Regions from separate parts of the Pseudoalteromonas sp. XMcav11-Q genome, predicted to be linked through region 2. Evidence: predicted binding sites of a transcription regulator. Region 2 holds the regulator's gene; the other holds the start of a gene.
What was found. The regulator NrdR, encoded in region 2, represses ribonucleotide reductase genes. The targets are predictions, from matches to a motif close to AAACACNANATNTNGTGTTT.

Region 1: a site for NrdR is predicted at 8,102-8,121, ahead of nrdA (class 1a ribonucleoside-diphosphate reductase subunit alpha). Genes of this name have one in related genera too.

The regions. Positions count from the first base shown of each region.
Region 1 is NZ_JBECOX010000012.1:79,376-90,890, forward strand. It holds gene cmk ((d)CMP kinase) at 1-712, opposite strand, end outside; gene aroA (3-phosphoshikimate 1-carboxyvinyltransferase) at 967-2,247, opposite strand; gene serC (3-phosphoserine/phosphohydroxythreonine transaminase) at 2,247-3,329, opposite strand; gene gyrA (DNA gyrase subunit A) at 3,541-6,213, opposite strand; gene ubiG (bifunctional 2-polyprenyl-6-hydroxyphenol methylase/3-demethylubiquinol 3-O-methyltransferase UbiG) at 6,479-7,189, shown strand; gene ABMY45_RS18070 (HAD-IA family hydrolase) at 7,186-7,833, shown strand; gene nrdA (class 1a ribonucleoside-diphosphate reductase subunit alpha) at 8,189-10,474, shown strand; gene nrdB (class Ia ribonucleoside-diphosphate reductase subunit beta) at 10,528-11,515, shown strand, end outside.
Region 2 is NZ_JBECOX010000006.1:72,887-84,401, forward strand. It holds gene ABMY45_RS11505 (ligand-binding sensor domain-containing diguanylate cyclase) at 1-1,109, opposite strand, end outside; gene ABMY45_RS11510 (phosphatidylglycerophosphatase A) at 1,134-1,616, opposite strand; gene thiL (thiamine-phosphate kinase) at 1,625-2,587, opposite strand; gene nusB (transcription antitermination factor NusB) at 2,631-3,041, opposite strand; gene ribE (6,7-dimethyl-8-ribityllumazine synthase) at 3,053-3,517, opposite strand; gene ribBA (bifunctional 3,4-dihydroxy-2-butanone-4-phosphate synthase/GTP cyclohydrolase II) at 3,645-4,757, opposite strand; gene ABMY45_RS11535 (riboflavin synthase) at 4,786-5,442, opposite strand; gene ribD (bifunctional diaminohydroxyphosphoribosylaminopyrimidine deaminase/5-amino-6-(5-phosphoribosylamino)uracil reductase RibD) at 5,444-6,556, opposite strand; gene nrdR (transcriptional regulator NrdR) at 6,553-7,002, opposite strand; gene glyA (serine hydroxymethyltransferase) at 7,088-8,344, opposite strand; gene thrC (threonine synthase) at 8,602-9,885, opposite strand; gene thrB (homoserine kinase) at 9,885-10,823, opposite strand; gene thrA (bifunctional aspartate kinase/homoserine dehydrogenase I) at 10,829-11,515, opposite strand, start outside.

The DNA of each region.
Region 1 (11,515 bases), on a different contig from region 2:
TAGGTAAACAGCTTTTTGGAAGTTTACCGGCCACAATGGCGTCTTGAATAAAAGACATAACCTCTTTGAACACTTGCTCAGCATTATGCTCAGTTGTATCAACAACTATCGCATCGCTAGCAGGAACTAATGGGGCAACCTTGCGATTCATATCGCGATCATCGCGAGCTTTAATGTCTTCTAACAGACCACTTAGTGTAACATCATGGCCTTTCTCATTCAACTCAACAAATCGCCTGCGAGCACGCTCTTCTGCACTTGCAGTCAAATAAATTTTAAGTTCAGCATCAGGGAACACCACCGTTCCCATATCACGTCCATCAGCAATTAGGCCAACTTCAGTTCTAAAAGCGCGCTGACGTCGTAACAATGCTTCTCTCACTCGTGGCAATGCCGCAATTTTTGACGCAGCTGCGCCTACTTCTTCATTGCGAATGGTGTTAGTAACATCTTCACCTTCAAGTACAATTTTGCTTTTTTTAGTTTCTTTATCGATAGAAAACTGTACATCCAAATTGGCAGCGAGTGGGACTAAACCCTCTTCGTTATCAGTTGCAATTTGGTGGTGTAATGCCGCTAACGAAAGCACGCGATAAATCGCACCGCTATCCAACACTTCCCAATTTAATGTTTCAGCTAACAAGCGACAAACAGTTCCTTTGCCTGAACCACTTGGGCCGTCTACGGTGATAACTGGCATAGCTGCCTGCATTTAGACCTCCTAAAAATGCTCACCTGAATTTGACGGCGCATAGTATACGTCAATTTGCTGAATATATCCTTATTTACCTGTCATTTTTTGTTATATCTCAAATTATTAGTGCAACGCAAAATGCTATACGCCAGGTGCGAACTGGCTTTAATTGAAAGAAATTCAGTCAAACACCCGTGTATTTGACTTTGTTAAGATTGACTATTTTATAGAAGATTTTAAGGTGTTGAAGATCTTCAACACCTTGGATGAAATTAATACTGACTAATGCTTTCTAACACTGAAAAATAGGTTGGGAAAGTTTTTGCCGTACATTTAGGGTCGTTAATCGTGATAGCTTGACCACCCACAGCAACCATCGAGAAACACATCGCGATACGATGGTCATTATATGTGTCTACATCCGTGAAATTAAAATTAGCCGGTGGCGTAACTTCGATAAAGTCGTGCCCTTCTACCACTTCTGCGCCTACTTTTTTTAGCTCAGTCGCCATGGCAGCTAGCCTGTCGGTTTCTTTCACACGCCAATTGTAGATATTACGAATTGCCGTTTTACCTTTTGCAAATAGCGCTACGGTTGCAAGCGTCATCGCCGCATCAGGGATAGCATTGGCGTCAATATCCACACCATTTAACTCACCTTTTCGGACAACGATACGCTCATCATGCCAATCAATGTTTGCACCGACTTGTTCCATCACTTTGGCAAAACCGATATCACCTTGCACACTTTGTTTACCCACTCCCTTTATTTCAATTTCACCACCTGCAATTGCAGCTGCAGCAATGAAATAAGAAGCTGACGAGGCATCCCCTTCGACCATAAGTGTTCCAGGAGATTGATACTGCTGGCCTGCTTTCACCACAAAATGTTTGTAATCGTGGTTTTCGACATGAACCCCAAAGTGCGCCATCACGCCAATGGTAATATCAATATAAGGCTTTGAAACCAGTTCACCTTTAATCGCAATATTCGTATCGCCACTAAAAAGCGGTGCTGCCATCAATAATGCAGTTAAGAATTGGCTTGAGATACTGCCGTCAATCTCAACTTCACCACCAGCAAGTTGCTTACCTGCAACTTTTAACGGCGGGTAGTCTTTGTTTTTGAGATATTGAATATCTGCACCAAGCGTTTGCATGGCATCAACAAGATGGCCAATTGGGCGCTCTTCCATCCGTGCCTCACCAATCAGTTCATAATCACCGGGTATAGCTGCAAGCACTGCAGTTAATGGGCGATATGCTGTACCGGCATTGCCTAAAAATAGCGGCTCAACGGGGGTGTTAAAGTTGCCACCATTTCCTTTGACCAGTGCCACCGTATTATCGTCTTCTAACGTTACTTCAACGCCTAACTGGGATAGCGCACCTAACATATGGCGGATGTCATCGCTATCCAATAAGTTCGTCACTTTTGTCGTGCCTTCGCACAACGCTGCAAGCAACAAAATACGATTTGATAAGCTTTTAGAGCCAGGTAGCGTCACACTGCCACTGACTTTAGTAATAGGCTTGAGAGTCAATTGTTCCATCAACTGTTCTCCCGTGCGAATTTATCCATAAATGCAACTAACGCTTTGATCCCTTCAATTGGCATGGCGTTGTATATACTAGCTCGCATACCGCCAACGAAACGATGGCCTTCAAGTGCAATTAAACCGCTTTGTTCTGCCTCTGCCAAGAATTTGGCATTTAGGCTGTCATCATTTAACCAAAATGGTACGTTCATCAATGAGCGACAATGTTTTGCAACTTTGTTTGAATAGAAATCAGAGCCATCGATGTAATCGTATAAAATGGCTGCTTTTTCTTGATTGTGCGCTTCCATGGCTTTAACACCACCAATGCTTTCAAGATACTTGAATACCTCAAACGCAAGATACCATGCAAATGTCGGTGGTGTGTTGTACATGCTTTGCTGATCAGCCTCAATGGCGTAATCAAGGATAGCAGGTCTCGGCAACCCTTCACGCTTCAATAACGTCTTACGTACAATGGCGATACTGAGACCCGAAGGACCGATATTTTTTTGTGCACCAGCATAGATCAAATCAAAGTCATCGACGTTAATTTCACGAGATAAAATATTGGAAGACATGTCCGCTACAATTGGTGCGGTTGCATGCTTTGGAACGTCAAATATTTCAATACCGTCGATGGTTTCGTTTGGACAAAAGTGAATGTATGAAGCGTTTTCTGGTAACTTCCACTCGGAGACAGGTAAAATATCGAATTGACCATTTTCGTCAGTACGAATATTAATTGTATGCGTTTGCGTGAATTTTTCACCTTCTTTCGTCGCACCGGTAGACCAGATCCCGTTCTCGATATATACGCCAGGTACACCATCTACATGTAGATTTAGCGGTACAGCAGCAAAGTGACCTCGGCCACCACCATGCATAAACAGGACTTCAAATTCATCAGAGATGTTCATCAAACGACGTAAGCTTGCTTCGCATTGCTTTGCCATTTCGAGATACGGTGCCGAACGGTGGCTCACTTCCATCACCGAAACACCCAGATTTTGCCAATCTAAAAATTCTTTTTGCGCTTTTTTCATAACTTCAACAGGTAACATCGCAGGACCCGCGCAAAAATTATAAACCGTCATATTTTTCCTCATTCCAAATAATCTAGATCATCCAAAGAATAGCGTTATTCTCATGACTTTTTGGATGAACAGTGGGCTGCCCGACTAAAACGTCGGATTGTTGGTAGCCTTAATTTATCAGGCTTCAGGCTCTTGTCATAGAGGAACAGATTGAAAAAATTGACAGAAAGAAAAAAAGCGACCGAAGTCGCTTTTTTTTGGATAGGGTTTTTTATTCCTCTGCGTCAGGTTCCGCAGCCGGTGTTGCTTCACCTTCAAACTCTGCAACATCACCTTCAGGCAACGCTTCCACTTCAATTTCTTCGATGCGTTGAAGACCAACTACCTTTTCTTCTTCCATCGTACGGATCAGAATAACACCTTGGGTGTTACGGCCTACCGTAGAAACTTCGTTTACACGCGTTCTAACTAGCGTACCACGGTTTGAGATCAACATGATTTCATCATTGTCGTCAACTTGAACCGCGCCAACCACAGAACCATTTCTTTCAGTTACTTTGATTGATACAACACCTTGTGTTGCACGGCTCTTCGCTGGATACTCTTCAAGCGGTGTACGCTTACCATAACCATTTTCAGTTACGGTCAAGATTGCACCATCGCCTTGTGGTACGATTAGTGATACCACTTTCACGTCATCTGGCATCTTGATACCACGAACACCTGTTGCTGTACGGCCCATCGGACGTAAAGCCAACATTTCTTCGCCAGTTTCAGGGTCGCGCTTCACTTCACCTGTTTCAGAATCTCGCTGCTTCTCGTTAAAGCGTACAACTTTACCATGCTCAGTAAATAGCATGATGTCATTTTCACCTGTGGTGATGTTAGCACCGATCAGGCTATCGCCTTCGTTCAAGTTGATAGCAATAATGCCACTTGCACGCTGACGGCTGTATGCAGTCAGCGGTGTTTTCTTAACGATACCACTTGCCGTCGCCATGACGATAAACTTATCTTCTTCGTATTCACGAACCGGTAAAATTGTCGTAATACGCTCATCAGCTTCGAGTGGTAACAAGTTAACAATTGGCTTTCCGCGCGCAGCACGTGATGCAAGCGGCAGCTGGTAAACTTTCAACCAATACAAGCGGCCAGAAGTGGAGAAACAAAGAATTGTATCGTGAGTATTTGCAACGAGTAGACGTTCGATAAAGTCTTCATCTTTCATCTTAGTTGCAGATCGCCCTTTACCACCACGACGCTGAGCTTCGTAATCACTAAGAGGTTGATATTTCACGTAGCCTTCATGAGAAAGCGTAACGACAACGTCTTCTTCGTTGATCAAATCTTCTAAACTGATATCGTGCGCAGCAGCAGTGATCTCTGTGCGACGCTCATCACCATACGTTTCTTTGATTTCAACTAACTCATCGCGGATCACTTCCATCAAACGCTCTGGAGTAGAAAGGATGTACAGTAGCTCAGCGATAAGATCGAGTAGTTCTTTGTATTCTGCTAGAATTTTCTCGTGCTCAAGACCTGTTAATTTGTGTAGTCTTAAGTCTAGGATTGCTTGGGCTTGTTGCTCAGACAAATAATACTGACCATCACGGATCCCTAATTCTTCCGCTAACCAATCTGGACGCGCAACATTTTCTTCGCCAGTGCGCTCAAGCATTGATTTAACGTTACCAAGATCCCAAGCTCGCGCAGTTAGCGCCGCTTTCGCTTCCGCTGGTGTTGGTGACTTACGAATAAGCTCAATGATTGGGTCAATGTTAGCTAGCGCAATTGCGAGGCCTTCAAGCGTGTGCGCTCGGTCTCTTGCCTTACGCAGGTCAAATACAGTACGACGCGTTACAACTTCACGACGGTGAATAATAAACGCATCAAGCATTTCTTTCAGGTTGAAACACTTAGGCTGGTTGTTGTCTAGTGCAACCATATTGATGCCAAACACAGTTTGTAGTTGTGTTTGAGCATATAGGTTGTTTAGTACAACCTCACCGACTTCACCACGTTTGATTTCAATAACAATACGCATACCGTCTTTGTCCGACTCGTCGCGTAGTGCACTGATCCCTTCAACCTTTTTATCTTTAACAAGCTCTGCAATTTTTTCGATTAGTCTTGCTTTGTTAACTTGGTAAGGAATTTCATGAACGATGATGGTTTCTTTGTTTGTTTTCTCATCGACTTCGATTTCAGCTTTCGCGCGGATATAGATCTTACCACGGCCTGTTTTATAGGCTTGTTCGATGCCGTTTTTACCGCTAATGATGGCGGCAGTCGGGAAATCAGGACCCGGAATATAGTCGATTAACTCTTCAATGGTGATGTCTGGATTCTGGATCACAGCCAAACAGCCATTGATCACCTCAGTTAAGTTGTGAGGTGGAATATTGGTCGCCATACCAACCGCAATACCAGATGAACCATTCACCAATAAGTTAGGCACTTTAGTTGGTAACACATCTGGAATTTGCTCTGTACCATCGTAGTTTGGTACATAATCAACGGTTTCTTTTTCAAGGTCAGCAAGTAACTCGTGAGCGACTTTCGCCATACGTACTTCGGTATAACGCATCGCAGCTGCAGAGTCACCATCGACAGAACCAAAGTTACCTTGTCCATCTACGAGCATATAGCGTAGAGAGAAAGGCTGAGCCATACGTACAATAGTATCGTAAACCGCGCTATCACCATGCGGGTGATATTTACCGATTACGTCACCAACTACACGAGCTGACTTTTTATAAGGTTTGTTCCAGTCATTTTTAAGTTCATTCATCGCGAACAATACACGACGGTGAACAGGCTTTAGGCCGTCACGTACGTCAGGTAATGCACGACCTACGATTACACTCATTGCATAATCTAGGTATGAATTTTTTAATTCATCTTCGATATTGACTGGCAGGATTTCATTGGCGAGATCAGACATTTGACTCCACTTTCCTTCAGTGTCCACCCCTTTTGTGTCACACTACAACTTGTGTTGAGATGCTATCTGAATAGCAAATTGCTTTTTCTGCTGAAGCGCCAATTAAACGCACTTCAAAAAATAGCCGAATTGCCTCAGAGTATCAGCGGGGGCTTTGTTTATTATAAAATTCGTCAAGTATGCTAACACACTTTTTACCGTTTTACAGGTGCTATTTTTATCTAATCCCCTTTATAATGCGCTCAATTCGACGAGGAAGTTTTTTATGACCGAACATCAAAATGTAGACCCTAATGAAATCGCTAAATTTGAAGAAATAGCAGAGCGCTGGTGGGACCGAGAGGGAGAATTTAAACCATTACACGACATTAACCCGTTGAGGTTGGACTTTATTAACGATAAGTGTGAAGGCCTATTCGCAAAAACAGTATTAGATGTCGGTTGTGGTGGCGGGATTTTAACAGAAAGCATGGCTAAGCTGGGTGCAAATGCAACCGGTATCGATATGGGGCAAGAGCCGCTTAACGTCGCAAAGCTCCACGCATTAGAGGTCGGCGTTAACGTAGACTATCAAAAAGTGCCAGCGGAAGAATTCGCAGCCATGCACCAAGGTGAGTTCGATGTAGTAACTTGCATGGAAATGCTAGAACACGTACCAGACCCAGAATCCATTATTCGTTCAGTCGCACAGCTAGTTAAGCCCGGCGGTCATGTATTTTTTTCTACCTTAAACAAAACTACAAAAGCGTATTTACTGGCTATCGTCGCCGCAGAAAAACTGCTTAAAATGGTTCCTGAAGGCACGCATGAGCATGATAAATTTATTCGCCCTTCGACCTTAATTGATTGGGCTGAAAAATACGACCTCAAAGTTAGGGCGGCGACAGGGATTAACTACAACCCTATCGGCAAAACATTTACCTTAACTAAAGACGTTTCAGTTAACTACATTCTACACTTTGAGAAGCTGGCATGATCCAGGCGGTACTATTTGATTTAGACGGCACCTTGCTGGATACCAGTGATGACTTAGGAGCCGCACTAAACCACGTTTTAGCTGCTAATAAAATGCCTATTGTCGGCAAACAGGTTTATAGCAGTGCGATTTCAAACGGCGTAGCAGCGATGTTGCAAGTAGGATTTGGTGAGTCATTAAAGCACTACGACATTCAAATATTACGGCAGGGTGTACTCGACTACTACCTGGAGAATTTATCAGTACATTCCCAATGCTTTGCGCAAATTGGTGAGTTATTAGCGGCACTTTTAGAAAAAGAGATTCAGGTTGGGATCATGACGAACAAACCTGAGTTTTTAACGCTTCCGCTACTAAAACAGATCCCTGAACTTGCAAAGATCGAGACAGTAGTATGCGGAGATACACTGGCGGTGGCCAAACCTCATCCCGAGCCTTTACTGTTAGTGGCGTCAAAATTGGGGGTGTCACCTGAGCAGTGTATTTATGTTGGTGATGCTGAGCGAGACATTATTGCTGCAAAATCCGCAAAAATGATTAGTGCAGCAGCAATGTGGGGATTCATTCCATCTGAATCCGAAGCTAAGTCTTGGCATGCGGATCTCTATCTTACTAACCCATTAGACACGTTATCGCATATTTAGTGTCGATAAAAAAATAAAACACCATATATTGTGTTTTTGCTATAATAGATACGAATTTGTGTAGAAAAAAATCAGTTAGAATTTTTTTTTATTTTTGCTGAAAAGCATCATCTTTTTGTTGATTTTTCTTTGTGGGCAGATAAGTGGATTGTCATAGGTTAGTGGATACTTACATAAATAAATTATCCCAAACTTATCCACAATTCTGTCCGAGTTGTTCTCTTGCAAATTCACGTCAACCCCACTATCTTGTGATCCCTAGCCACTAGGGCACCATATATAGTGGTGGTTTGCTAAACAATTTTATATTCGTGCGATATCTAAAGCGCGTTCCTAAGGAATACAGGCACATAACATGAACCAACAGCTATCTGTATGCAAAAGAAACGGTCGCAAAGAACCGTTAGATCTAGATAAGATCCATCGTGTCATTACATGGGCGGCAGAAGGCCTAGATAACGTCTCAGTTTCTCAGGTTGAATTAAAGTCACACATCCAGTTTTATGACGGTATTCGTACTGGTGATATCCACGAAACGATTATTAAAGCTGCAGCCGATCTGATCTCAAAAGAGTCTCCAGATTATCAGTATCTAGCCGCTCGTTTGGCTATTTTCCACTTGCGTAAGAAAGCCTATGGCTGTTTTGAGCCGCCGCACTTACACGACCATGTGGTAAAGCTGGTTGAAGACAAGCGCTATGATCAGCACCTTCTCACTGACTACACAAAAGCAGAGTTTGATGAGCTAAACAGCTACATCGACCATAGCCGAGATATGAACTTCAGCTATGCAGCCGTTAAGCAGTTGGAAGGTAAGTACCTTGTACAAAACCGCGTAACAGGTGAGATCTATGAAAGTGCGCAGTTCTTATATGTTCTTGTTGCTGCAAGCCTGTTTGCAAACTACCCGAAAGAAACACGTCTAGATTACATTAAGCGATTCTACGATGCGGTTTCAACATTCAAAATTTCATTACCAACGCCAATTATGGCTGGTGTTCGTACGCCGACACGTCAGTTTAGCTCATGCGTACTGATTGAATGTGCTGATAGCCTAGATTCAATCAACGCAACTTCTTCTGCGATTGTAAAATACGTCAGTCAGCGCGCTGGTATCGGTATTAACGCAGGTCGTATTCGTGCACTAGGTAGCCCAATCAGAAATGGTGAAGCGTACCACACAGGATGTATTCCGTTTTATAAGCACTTCCAAACAGCTGTTAAAAGCTGTTCTCAAGGCGGTGTGCGTGGTGGTGCAGCGACCCTATTCTACCCGCTTTGGCATCTTGAAGTTGAAAACCTATTAGTACTAAAAAATAACCGTGGTGTTGAAGAAAACCGCGTGCGTCATTTAGATTATGGCGTGCAGTTCAACAAAACCATGTATAGCCGCCTAATTAAAGACGACTATATCACGCTCTTTAGTCCATCAGATGTGCCAGGCCTTTACGACGCATTCTTTGAAGATCAAGATAAATTCGAAGAACTGTATGTTAAGTACGAGCAAGATGAGTCTATTCGTAAGAAACGCATTAAGGCGATTGAATTATTCTCAATGTTTGCGCAAGAACGTGCGAGCACCGGTCGTATTTATCTACAAAACGTTGACCACTGTAATACACACAGCCCGTTTGACTCTAAGGTTGCACCGATCCGCCAGTCAAACCTATGTCTTGAAATTGCACTACCAACGAAGCCGTTAAGCCATGTAAATGACCCTGAAGGTGAAATTGCACTTTGTACGCTTTCAGCGTTTAACTTAGGTGCTATCAAGTCTTTAGATGAGCTAGAAGAGTTAGCAGAGCTTGCGGTTCGCGCACTTGATAACCTATTAGACTATCAAGACTATCCTGTTCCTGCTGCGTACAATGCAACGATGGGACGCCGTACACTGGGTATCGGTGTGATTAACTTTGCTTATTATCTTGCAAAGAATGGTGTTAAGTACTCAGACGGTAGTGCTAACGGCCTAACACACAGAACATTTGAAGCGATCCAATACTATCTGATGAAAGCATCGAATGAACTGGCAAAAGAACGCGGCGCTTGTCCTAAGTTTAACGAGACGACCTACTCACAAGGTATCATGCCAATAGATACCTATAAGCGTGACCTTGATAAAGTCTGTGAAGAGCCATTACGCCTTGACTGGGATGCGTTAAGAGCAAGTATCCAAGAACACGGTATGCGTAACTCAACGTTGTCAGCCTTGATGCCATCTGAAACATCATCGCAAATTTCAAACGCGACAAACGGTATTGAACCACCTCGTGGTCATATCAGTGTTAAAGCAAGTAAAGATGGTATCTTGAAGCAAGTTGTACCTGAGTACGATCGCCTCAAGAACAACTATGAACTACTTTGGGATATTCCATCTAACGATGGTTACCTTGCGCTGGTTGGTATTATGCAGAAGTTCATCGATCAAACTATCTCTGCAAATACCAATTATGATCCAAGTAAGTTTGAAGCAGGTAAAGTTCCTATGAAGCTATTGCTAAAAGACTTACTCACCGCATACAAACTTGGTGTTAAAACACTTTATTACCATAACACCCGCGACGGTGCTTCGGATGCTCAAGATGAGATGAAACCAGAAGCAGAAGACGATGGTTGTGAAGGCGGCGCTTGTAAAATATAACTTTTTATGCGGGTGGTCATCACCCGCTTTTTTAGGTATTGAGTAACACATTTATGGCATATTCTACGTTTAGCAGAAATCATAACGACCAATTAAAAGAACCGATGTTTTTCGGACAAACTGTTAATGTATCTCGCTACGACCAACAGAAGTTCCCTATTTTCGAAAAGCTAATTGAAAAGCAATTATCGTTTTTCTGGCGTCCAGAAGAAGTAGACGTAAGTAAGGATAGATTGGACTTTCAGGCACTTCCTGAGCACGAAAGACATATCTTTTTGAGCAACCTAAAATATCAAACATTGCTAGACAGTGTGCAAGGTCGCTCTCCAAACGTTGCACTTTTGCCGATCGTCTCCATCCCTGAGCTTGAAACTTGGATCGAAACTTGGGCATTTAGTGAAACTATTCACAGTCGCTCTTATACTCACATTATTCGTAATGTAACGCAAAACCCTGAGTTAATCTTTGATGACATCGTGGGCAATGACAAAATTGTTGAACGTGCGGATGCAGTGACCAAGTATTATGACGAACTGATTGAAAAGGTAAGCCTTTATAATCAATACGGTGAAGGCAAGCATGAAATTAACGGCACAACGGTCGTCATAAACTTGTTTGAACTGAAAAAGCTTCTGTACCTTTGCATCATGTCAGTAAACATCTTAGAAGCTATTCGCTTCTACGTGAGTTTTGCCTGCTCGTTTGCTTTTGCTGAGCGAGAGCTTATGGAAGGTAATGCAAAGATCATCAAGCTAATTGCTCGTGATGAAGCGCTTCATTTGTCTGGCACACAGCACATGCTGAATATCATGCAAGAAGGCAAAGATGACCCTGAAATGTCTATCGTGGCAGCACAATGCCGTGACGAAGCGATTAAGATGTTTGTTGAAGCAGCTGAGCAAGAAAAAGAATGGGCTGAGTATCTGTTTAAAGACGGTTCAATGATTGGACTAAACAAAGATATTTTGTGTCAATACGTTGAGTACATCACAAATATTCGTATGTCAGCGGTTGGTTTACCAACGCAATTTGAGACCAAAT
Region 2 (11,515 bases):
CTATCATTCAATCCCATAATGCCAAGCCCCTCACGACTAGCGACCCATAACTGACCAGAGGGCCCCTGTGTGATGGCTGAAATTGCTTGGTTTACTCTAGGACCAATATGATGCCGCTCCACTTTTCCTGAGTGGGCCAGCCACAAGCCTTCATTTAAACTGGCAAGCCAGATATTATTATCTTTGTCCATAAAGATATCTGCAAACCAGATACTTTGATCCAACTGAATTGGCTCGACAGCTTGCCAAACACCATTATTCTGTCGATATAACAGCCGACCATAAGTAGAGACCCATAGCCCGCCTTCCTTATCATTTAGAAACTTATATACGGCATTGTTACCCGCATCTTGATAACGGCGTAGTACTTCGTCAATATCTAGAAAATACGCACCCAACTCTGATGCTAAGAACAACTTACCATCGACCCAAGCTAAGTCATGTATAATGGTTTGCGCTAACTGCTCAGGTAGTGAAACCTTACTCGCCAGCTCAAGCCTAACGCCATCACCGTTGCGATTGCTTGATTCACTGATTTTAAGTAGGTGACGTTCATTCACTAGCCAAATACCATCAGGCACCAACGCCATTTTAGTCACAGAACCTACGATTTGGTTTATTTGAGTCACATCTAACGTACTTTGTTCGATGTTATTGGCGGCTAACGTCAGCTTTTTCGCAGAAACATAATACAGACCATTCGCAGCAATCCAGATCCCGCCATCTTCATCTTGCAAGATATCTCGTACAGGCCCCTGCAGATCGAAACGCCGAGCTTCTAAGGTTTGGGGATTGAGTCTTAACAATCCTCGACGCGTGCCAACCCAGAGCATGCCAAATCGATCCACCACCAATTTATTAATGGCATTACTATTTAAAAACTCGGTATTTTGGGTGTTGAAATTTTGGAATTGATGACCATCAAACCGACTTAAGCCAAACTGAGTTCCGAGCCAAATGTAGCCTTGATTGTCTTGAACGACACTCTTAACGCTTTGTGACGGTAACCCACTTTGGATATTCCACTGTTTAACTACGTAATCATCTATCGCCGCAAAACTCGTAATTGGTAGCAGCAAAGTGAAAATGAAAAACAATAGCCTTGTCATCTCGATTCCATCACATCAGCACAGTTAGACTAAAATGCCAGTTTTAAACAAAGCTTGCACGCAAATCAATGAAAAAATGCCAGCTAATACATCATCTAGCATAATCCCCGAGCCACCGTGCAAACGTTTATCGAGCCATCTTATCGGACCCGGTTTCAAAATATCGAAAAAGCGGAACAAAATAAAGCCAACGATTAATGACTGCCAGCTAAGCGCCGCCCCTATCATGGTAATATAAAAACCTGCCACTTCATCCCAGACAATGGCTGGGTGGTCATGAACATTAACATCGTCTGCTGTTTTACCACACACCCAGATCCCAAATAACGTCATGACAATCGCAACCAGACATTGCAGCCAAATTGGTGCGCCTTGGGTTGCAAAAATAAACGGTAATGCGGCGAAGGTGCCAAAAGTACCAGGTGCTTTTTTCGCTAAACCAAGACCAAACCCGAGTGCAAAGAATTGATGCGGCTTCTTTAAATTAAATACATACTGCTTAGCCAAACCAACTCCTAGCTAAAATGCTCAAAACCAAACCCTGAGAGCTGGTAAGGTTGACCTTTTTTGAGCAATTGAATTTCGCCATTATTAGCCGTAATTTGGCCAATACAAACTGGCTCAACACCATATTGCTTCAATCTGGTTTCCACGGCATTTTTGTTATTATCATTGACCGTGAAGAGTAACTCGTAGTCATCGCCAAAACCGAGCGCGAGCCGCATGCGTGCATCTTCATCAAGACTTGAGCGCAGCGCATCAGATTGAGGAACTTTATCGGCGTTTATCTTAGCGCCAACTAACGAGCTACGTAAAATATGCTTAAGATCCGCGAGTAGACCGTCTGAGATATCAATTGCAGAGGTAGCAAGACCCCTAAGAACTTGGCCCGCAGCAACCCTTGGTGCTGGGTAGTGAAACTTTTCAAGCGCCGCTTTGTAATGTTTTGGCTCAAGTGTCCAGCCCTGCTTTCGCGCTTCAATAGCAAGCCCTGCGTCACCAAGTGGACCTGTTACATAAATCCAATCACCCACCCGTGCTCCTGAGCGCTTGAGTGCTTTACCAGTTGGTACAATACCTTTTGCACATACAGTGATAGTCAATGGACCTTGCGTTGTATCGCCACCTATTACTTGTACGTTATAATACTCAGCAATTTCATGCATGCCCTCAGTGAAGGCTTCTAACCACTCCAAGTCAGCGTTAGGTAGCGTTAAACCAAGTGACACCCAAGTAGGTTCTGCACCCATAGCAGCTAAGTCGCTAAGATTCACAGCGATAACCCGATGGCCTAGTGCCCGAGGTGGAATATCTTCAAAAAAGTGCACACCCGCAACTAGCGTATCCGTAGTTACCGCAAGTTGATTGCCAGCAGGAACTGAAACCAAGGCGCAGTCATCACCGATCCCAAGCTCTACATCTCGGCGAGTAATGCCACGGCCTTTAAAGTAGTGATTGATTAGCTCAAATTCTTTCATACACAAAAAAGCCGGCCAAGGCCGGCTATTCCTATAGTAAAGCTTATTTGCGAATAAACTTAACCGCTTTGTCTAGTACACCGTTAACGAATTTGTGGCTCTCTTCAGCGCCAAACATTTTCGCTAACTCAATACCTTCGTTGATAGCCACTTTGTATGGCACATCTTCACGGAATTTAAGCTCATAAGCACTAACACGTAACACGGCAAGCTCAACCATATCCAATTCTTCAAGTGGACGAGCTAAATGCGGACGAATTGCTTCGTCTAGCTGCTTTTGGTTAACAACAACACCACGCGCTAAGTCTTTGAAGTATTCTACATCGACTTTAGTTACGTCGTTTTCGATCAGCATTTGCTGTTCGATATCGGCAATTGGGTTACCACTTAGCTGCCAAGAATAAATAGCTTGTAAAGCAAGTACACGTGCTTTGCGTCTAGCTGCTGGTTTCACTGAGATTCCTCTTAAATTTGCTCTAGCACGTTCACCATTTCTAGAGCTCCAAGGGCGGCTTCTCCCCCTTTGTTGCCCATTTTAGTGCCCGCGCGCTCGATAGCTTGCTCAATGCTTTCAGTAGTAAGTACACCAAAAGCGACAGGGATATCATAATCTAATGAAACGCTAGCTAAGCCTTTGTTAGACTCGTTAGCAACTAAATCGAAGTGTGGTGTACCACCACGAATAATCACACCTAGCGCAATAATCGCGTCGTGCTCTTTTTTCATCGCAACGCGTTTTGCTGCTAGTGGTAGTTCAACCGCTCCCGGTACATATACAACCGTGATGTCTTCATCGCTAACACCACCGGTACGTTTTAATTCATCTACAGCGCCTTCAAGTAAGCTGCTACCGATAAAATCGTTAAAACGTGAAATGACAATGGCAAATTTTTTGCCAGGAGCGTATTTATTACCTTCGATTACTTTCATTAGATGTTCCTAATCTGTATGAGCAATTGCCAAATTGAGGCGCATGATAGCACAGTAATGTGGCAATCGCCTACTATCTGAATATAGGCGATTGCGATCAATTTGGCATTTTGGAATTATTTTGGAATTATTTTGGTTCGACGTATTCAACCACTTCTAAGTGGAAACCAGACAGTGCATGATATTTTTTAGGTAGACTCATTAGGCGCATTTTCTGAATGCCTAAATCAGCCAAAATTTGCGACCCCACACCTACGGTACGCGAAGTACCTTGGAATTTACGGTAGTTCACCTGTTCACCCGCATCTTCCGCAGCAAATGCCTTAACCAGCGCTTCCATCTCTTCGCTGCGTTCTTGCTTACCAAGAATGACTAATACGCCTTCGTTGTCGGCGATGTGCTTCATGGCACTTTGCAGTGTCCAGCTTCTATCCGCGCTGCGATCTGAATGAAGAATATCGTTAAACGTGCTTTGCAAATGCACACGTACTAAATTGGCTTCTTCCGATTTGATCTCGCCCTTTACCATCGCATAATGCAGTTGATTATCAATGGTGTCTTTGTACGTCACTAGATTAAACTCACCAAACTCAGTAGGCAGTTTACACTCTGCTACTTTTTCGATAGTGGTTTCGTTTAAGTTACGATACTCAATTAAATCAGCAATGGTGCCGATTTTAATATCGTGTTCTTTTGCGAATACTTCTAGTTGTGGGCGACGTGCCATAGTGCCGTCTGGATTGAGAATTTCAACAATCACAGATGCAGGCTCCAGTCCCGCCAAACGCGCTAAATCACATCCGGCTTCAGTATGGCCTGCACGCGTTAAAACGCCGCCTGGTTGCGCCATGATTGGGAAGATATGACCTGGTTGTACGATATCTTCAGGTACTGCACCTTTGGCAACTGCAGCTTGTACTGTACGGGCGCGATCTGCCGCTGAAATCCCCGTCGTTACGCCTTTCGCAGCTTCAATAGACAAAGTAAAGTTGGTAGAGAACTGAGCGCCATTGGTTTTCACCATTAGTGGCAAGTTCAGCTGCTCACAGCGCTCCTGTGTCATGGTCAAACAGATTAACCCGCGACCATATGTTGCCATGAAATTAATTGCATCTGGTGTAATGTGCTCTGCTGCAATGATCAGATCACCTTCATTTTCTCGGTCTTCATCGTCCATCAAAATAACCATTTTACCGGCTTTAATGTCCGCGATGATTTCCTCAGCACTATTTAAACTCATAGTTTTCCCATTTTTACTTTGTCTATGGCTACTTTATAAAGCCAGCTTTCGCCAATAGACTGGTTGTGAGAGTGGACTCGCTGGCAGCGCTTGGCTCACCCTGAATTAGTCTTTCGAGGTAGCGGGCGATTTGGTCAACCTCTAGGTTTAATTTTGACCCGACTTGAAAACCTGCAATCGTCGTTTCTTGCGCCGTGTGTGGCACTATGGTCAATTTAAAGCGATTTTGTTCCACGGCATTGACCGTCAAACTGATACCATCAATGGCAACCGAACCTTTATACGGAATATACTTCATTAGCGATGACGGCGCAGCTAACCAATAGTCAGTCGCTCTGGCATTAGCGGTTATCTCAACCACTTCAGCAATACCATCCACATGGCCTGACACCAAATGACCGCCTAGGCGTGAAATCGGCTGCAGTGCCTTTTCAAGATTTACCTTTTGGCCTTGTTTGTACTCGGCAAAACGCGTCAAACTTAAGGTTTCGTTAGAAACATCGGCTTTGAAGCCATCATGAAACTTCTCAGTTACGGTCAGGCAAACCCCGTTCGTGGCAATACTATCACCCAAGTTTACATCACTCATATCAAGAGATGTCGTGGTCACACGAACAATTAAATCGCCGCCCTTGAGCTGCAATTGAGTTAATGTTCCTGTTGCTTCGATAATACCTGTAAACATTTTACTTCTCTTTAGTCGCGATAAGTTTGAGATCAGGCCCCACTTGGCAAACGTCGCCAAACACTAACTCAGGTATTTGCGACATGGCACTCAGTGGTGTGGTGTTAAACAGCCCTTTTCCAGCGCCAATTATTTTCGGTGCCAAATAGATGATATATTCATCGATTAGCCCTTGTTCATGCATTACCCCCGCAAGGGTGGCACCGGCTTCTAGCCAAACATAATTACAGTGCTTTTCAGCCAGCTTGTTGAGCACGGCTTTTAGGTCGAGCTTACCGTTGATTTCAGGCACGACAATTTGCTCTACGAAATGAGGCCATTGCACTGAATTATCAATAGTACGGCGGAAAATAATCACTGGAGATGCAATTGTAAATAGCGCAAGATCTGGTGTCAGACGATTTTGTGAGTCAATAATCGCACGTATCGGCTGGCGTAGCTCAGATTGAGGATAATCGGTGTCTTGCAAAAACTCCTCACGAACATTGAGTCTTGCGTTGTCTACCATAACCGTATCGGCTCCGGTCAAGACCACACAGCTCTGCGCGCGGTGGCGCTGTACGTCTAAGCGCGCTGCCGCTGAGGTAATCCACTTGCTCTGGCCATTGTTTAGTGCGGTTTTACCATCAACAGAAGCGGCCAGCTTACAAGTCACGAACGGCAACCCATACTCCATTCGCTTCAAGAATCCGGTATTCAGTGCCCTTGCTTGTGGCTCTAACAAACCAAAAGCCGTTGCAATTCCCGCGGCTTCTAACATTGCCAATCCACGCCCTGCAACTTGTGGGTTGGGATCAACCATGGCTGCAACCACTCTGCTGACGCCTGCGTCAATCAGACCTTTTGCACACGGCGGCGTTCTGCCATAGTGACTACATGGTTCAAGCGTTACATAGGCAGTTGCACCTGCGGCTTTAGCTCCAGCTTGCTTAAGCGCATGTACTTCAGCATGGCCTTCACCTGCTTTTAAGTGTGCACCTTCGCCGACGATTTCACCGTCTTTTACGATCACACAGCCGACGTTTGGATTGGGTGTTGTGGTGTATTTACCGCGCTTTGCAAGCGTGATGGCGCGGCTCATATAATCATGGTCTTGCGTTGTGAACTGGCTCAATCCCCCAACCTCGCAATTTCTTCACCAAACTCACGAATATCTTCGAAAGAGCGATATACTGAAGCAAATCGCACATAAGCCACTTTATCGAGCTTTTTGAGGGCTTCCATAATACATTCGCCAATCATGTCGCTTGGTACTTCACGTTCGCCAGTACCACGAATTTGAGATTTAATTTGGTGTACTACTTCTTCTATTTGTTCTGTACTAACAGGACGCTTTTCCAACGCTCGGTGCATGCCATTGAGTAACTTATCCTCATTGAAAGGCTCCCTGGTACCATCTTGCTTTATCACGCGCGGCATTAAGAGCTCTGCGCCCTCGAAGGTAGTAAAGCGTTCGTGGCATAAAATACACTCACGACGGCGACGGACTTGGTGGCCGGAAGCAACCAAACGTGAATCTATTACTTTGGTATCTTTGGCTGTACAGAATGGACAATGCATAGACGCTCTCGTTGACTCAAAAACAAAAAAGGCCGCTTGAATGCGGCCTTAATCATAACAAAAAACTGCTTTTTTGTGAGCGAAATTATGCGTAAACAGGTAATTTAGCGCAAATTGCTTTTACTTTTTCTTTCACTTGTGCCTGTACAGACTCATCATTGATGTTGTCTAGTACGTCACAGATCCAGCCAGCAAGCTCTTTCGACTCAGCTTCTTTGAAGCCACGACGAGTGATCGCAGGAGAACCGATACGAAGACCAGAAGTAACGAACGGTGAACGTGGATCGTTTGGTACAGAGTTTTTGTTTACTGTGATGTTTGCACGGCCAAGCGCTGCATCCGCATCTTTACCGGTGATGTCTTTATCAATCAGGTCAAGTAGGAACAGGTGGTTTTCAGTTTTGCCAGAAACCACTTTATAACCACGCTCCTGAAGTACCGCAACCATAGCTTGTGCATTTTTAACCACTTGCTCTTGGTATGACTTGAACTCTGGCTGTAGTGCTTCTTTGAACGCAACCGCTTTCGCAGCGATAACGTGACATAGAGGACCACCTTGACCGCCAGGGAATACCGCAGAGTTTAGCTTTTTATAGATTTCTTCATCATCACAAGCAGAGATGATAAGACCACCACGAGGACCCGCTAGCGTTTTGTGCGTTGTTGTTGTTACAACGTGTGCATGAGGCACTGGGCTTGGGTATATACCAGCGGCAACAAGACCTGCAACGTGCGCCATATCAACAAGTAGGTAAGCGCCTACTTTATCAGCGATTTCGCGGAACTTAGCCCAGTCAACGATACCTGAGTACGCAGAGAAACCACCGATGATCATTTTTGGCTTGTGCTCAAGTGCTAACGCTTCAACTTGCGCGTAATCGATTTCACCAGTTTCTTCGTTTAGACCGTACTGGATAGCATTGTACGTTTTACCAGAGAAGTTTACGTGTGAACCGTGCGTTAAGTGACCACCGTGAGCAAGGCTCATACCTAGCACAGTGTCATGTGGCTGAAGTAGCGCTTGGAATACCGCCGCATTTGCTTGTGAGCCAGCGTGAGGCTGAACGTTTGCGTAAGTCGAACCAAATAGCGCATTGGCACGGTCAATCGCGAGCTGCTCAACCACGTCAACGTGCTCACAACCGCCATAGTAACGCTTACCTGGGTAACCTTCAGCATACTTGTTTGTTAGCTGAGAACCCTGCGCTTCAAGTACACGTGGGCTACAGTAGTTCTCAGAAGCGATAAGCTCGATGTGCTCTTCTTGACGTGAAGTTTCTGCTTCAATCGCTGCAAATAGTTCTGGGTCAAAATCTGCAATATTCATGTTACGTTCTAACATGGTTTCTCCTAGGTAAACGTAAGGGTATTTTTAAAGACAATCTAGCATCATAAGATAACCAGTTTGCCTATGAAATCAGCATGGGCATATTTAAGCAGGGATTGAATTTATTTCACACCCCTATCGCGATGATATTTTTTTATTTAAACATTAATATTTTAAATAAGACAACCTAAGTTGCATTTGAAAAGCTAATATAGTCTTGGAATTGACCTTATCTGAGTGGGCGTTCTACCCACTCAGACAGGCTCTCTTATTTAGTTGAGTTTTGCTAACATTGCTGCCTTCAAAGCATCATAATCTGCACTAAGCGGCTCTGCCAAACATGGTTTTTGCAATGCATCGGCCAACGGCTTCGGCATATCAAGCTGCTGATTTAAAACACCTTCTACAGATTCTTTAAACTTCGCAGGATGCGCAGTGGCAAGGAAAATTCCGGTTTCATCCGCTTGAGGGTCCAGCGCTAATCCTTCGTAGGCTATCGCAGTGTGTGGCTCAGCCAAGTAACCTTTGTCATGTAATTCTTGCATTACCGCCTGAGTCCGTGCTTCCGATACCGAACGTGAATAAAAGTCATGTTTGTTAAAATCCCCTCTTTCTAACATGATTTCAACACGAGGCCAGTTATTAGGTTTACTCACGTCCATCGCATTAGAGAGTGACTCTAAAGTGTCGTTTGGTTGCCACTCACCCGAGGCAATGTAACGGGGCACAGTATCATTTTGGTTTGTCGTGGCACTTAACTTGGCAATAGGTAATCCAATCACCGCCGCAATCATTGCTGCACAGACGTTGCCGAAGTTACCACTTGGCACTGAAACATGCACTTTATCACGCTGAGATTTAGGTAATTGTGCTAGCGCTTCAAAGTAATAACACACTTGTGCCACTAAACGGCTGATGTTGATGGAGTTTGCCGAATTAAGACCAAGCTTTTGCTTTACTTCGTCATCAAGGAATGCAGACTTCACCATCGCTTGGCAGTCATCAAAGCTGCCATCTACAGCATAACAATGAATGTTTTTCCCAAGTGTTGTAAACAGCTTTTGTTGGGCAAGCGAAATTTTGCCATGAGGATAAAGGATCACCACATCGACATTTTCTTTTTCGTAAAATGCATGGGCAACGGCGGCGCCCGTGTCACCACTTGTTGCGGTGAGGATAGTCACGCGCTCACCTTGATTAAACATGCTAATGCATTCCGCCATAAAGCGGCCGCCAAAGTCTTTAAACGCCAATGTTGGCCCATGAAAAAGCTCTAAACAATGCTGATTTTTAGCAACTTCGACTAATTTAGCAGGGAAATTAAAGGCGCGTTTTACCATCGCATCGAGGGTATCTTGTGGTAGTTCATCACCAATAAGGTGATGTAATACCTTGGCACTGCGCTCAGCAAAAGGTAATTCAAGTAGTGCATCAACATCCGCAATACACTCAAATGTAGGAGGGAAAAATACCCCTTGGTTACGACCTAAACCAATTTTTACCGCTTCAACGAATGAGACTATCTGCTGTTCGTCTTTTAAATTCACTAATTTCATTACTTTTGATCCTTTAATTCTCTTGTGCCTAGCGTATCTAATCGGCAAATATGGCTAAAACCCGCTTCATTAATGTAATTTTGTTGCAACCATTGCTGCACTGCATTTGCCTGTTGCTCAGACTTACAAATAGCAAATAGCGTGGGCCCTGCCCCTGAAATACTTACCAGCTCGGCACCTAGGGCTGGTAGCGCGTCTTTTGCTTCGTTAAAGCCAGCAATGAGTGGCGCTCTCGCTTCTTCGGCAATGCTGTCTTTCATCATCGACAGTGCTTTGTCAAATTGACCTGACTGCATCAATAAACAAAAGCCCGACAGTCGCTGGGCAAACTCCACCGTATCATGCAAAGAAAACTGCTGTGGTAGTGCTTGCCTTGCTTTCGCTGTATTCAAGGCAAAGCCAGGATATGCAATAACATAAAACCAGCTTTCATCATGCGCAACGCTGATTGCTTTACTTGGAATGCAGTCTGCTGTCAGTTGTAGCCCACCAAGGTAGCAGGGCGTGATGTTGTCGTAGTGACGACCACCACTGACCTTAGCTTCAAAGTCGGCCATTAATTCAATAAGCGCCTCTTGGCTTAATTGCGTATTGGCAAAATCATTGAGTGCAGCAAAAGCGGCAACCACAGAGCAAGCGCTAGAGCCTAGACCTGAACCAACAGGAAGGCCTTTATACAAGGTCATGGCAACCGCCGGCATGTTGGGTGCCACATGCTGTTTGAAGTGCTGTAAACACTGAAACGCTAAATTGTCTTTAGGATCAGCGGAGAGCTTTTCAGCATATGGACCAATACAGTTGAACGTATCACGCTCTGCGGCTTCAACGCTGACCTGATCACCCAGTAAACTGCCATCAATAGGCTGGAGTGCGGCGCCAAGGGCATCAAAGCCAACACAAAAATTCCCCATTGACGCTGGTGCATAAAATGTTTTCATAGCTCCTACCTCGACAGCGTTTTTAGGATATCAGCAAATACGCCAGCAGAGGTCACTTCTGCGCCCGCGCCATAACCTCTGATCACAAAAGGCTTTGGTTGATAATATTGGCTCAAAATAGCCAGTGCGTTTTCACCGTCACGAATATCGTACAAAGCGTGCTCTTTATCTACCGCTTCAATGCCAACGCGGCATTTACCGTCAACAATTGAACCGACATAGCGTAGCACTTGGCCTTGTGCTTTGGCCGCCGCAATACGCGCTGCGAAAGCATCATCTAATTGCGGTAATTGCGCCATAAATTCATCAACACTGGCGCCCTCAGCAAACCCTTCAGGTAATACTGATTCAACTTCAATATCACTGAGTTCCAACGGCAGTCCCGATTCACGGGCAATGATAAGCAGCTTACGTGCGACATCCGTACCAGATAAGTCATCGCGCGGATCTGGCTCTGTAAAACCGCTTTGTTTGGCTTTCTCTGTCGCTTCCGATAGCGATAAACCATCCGACAATACGCCAAAAATATACGATAGCGAGCCAGACAAAATACCACTGAATGAAAGCAATTCATCTCCTGCGCCAAACAGCAATTTAAGGTTGTCTAATACAGGGAGTCCGGCGCCAACGTTGGTTTCGTATAGAAAGTGACGGCGTTTAGCTAGTGCAGCCTGCTGCAGTGACTGATAATA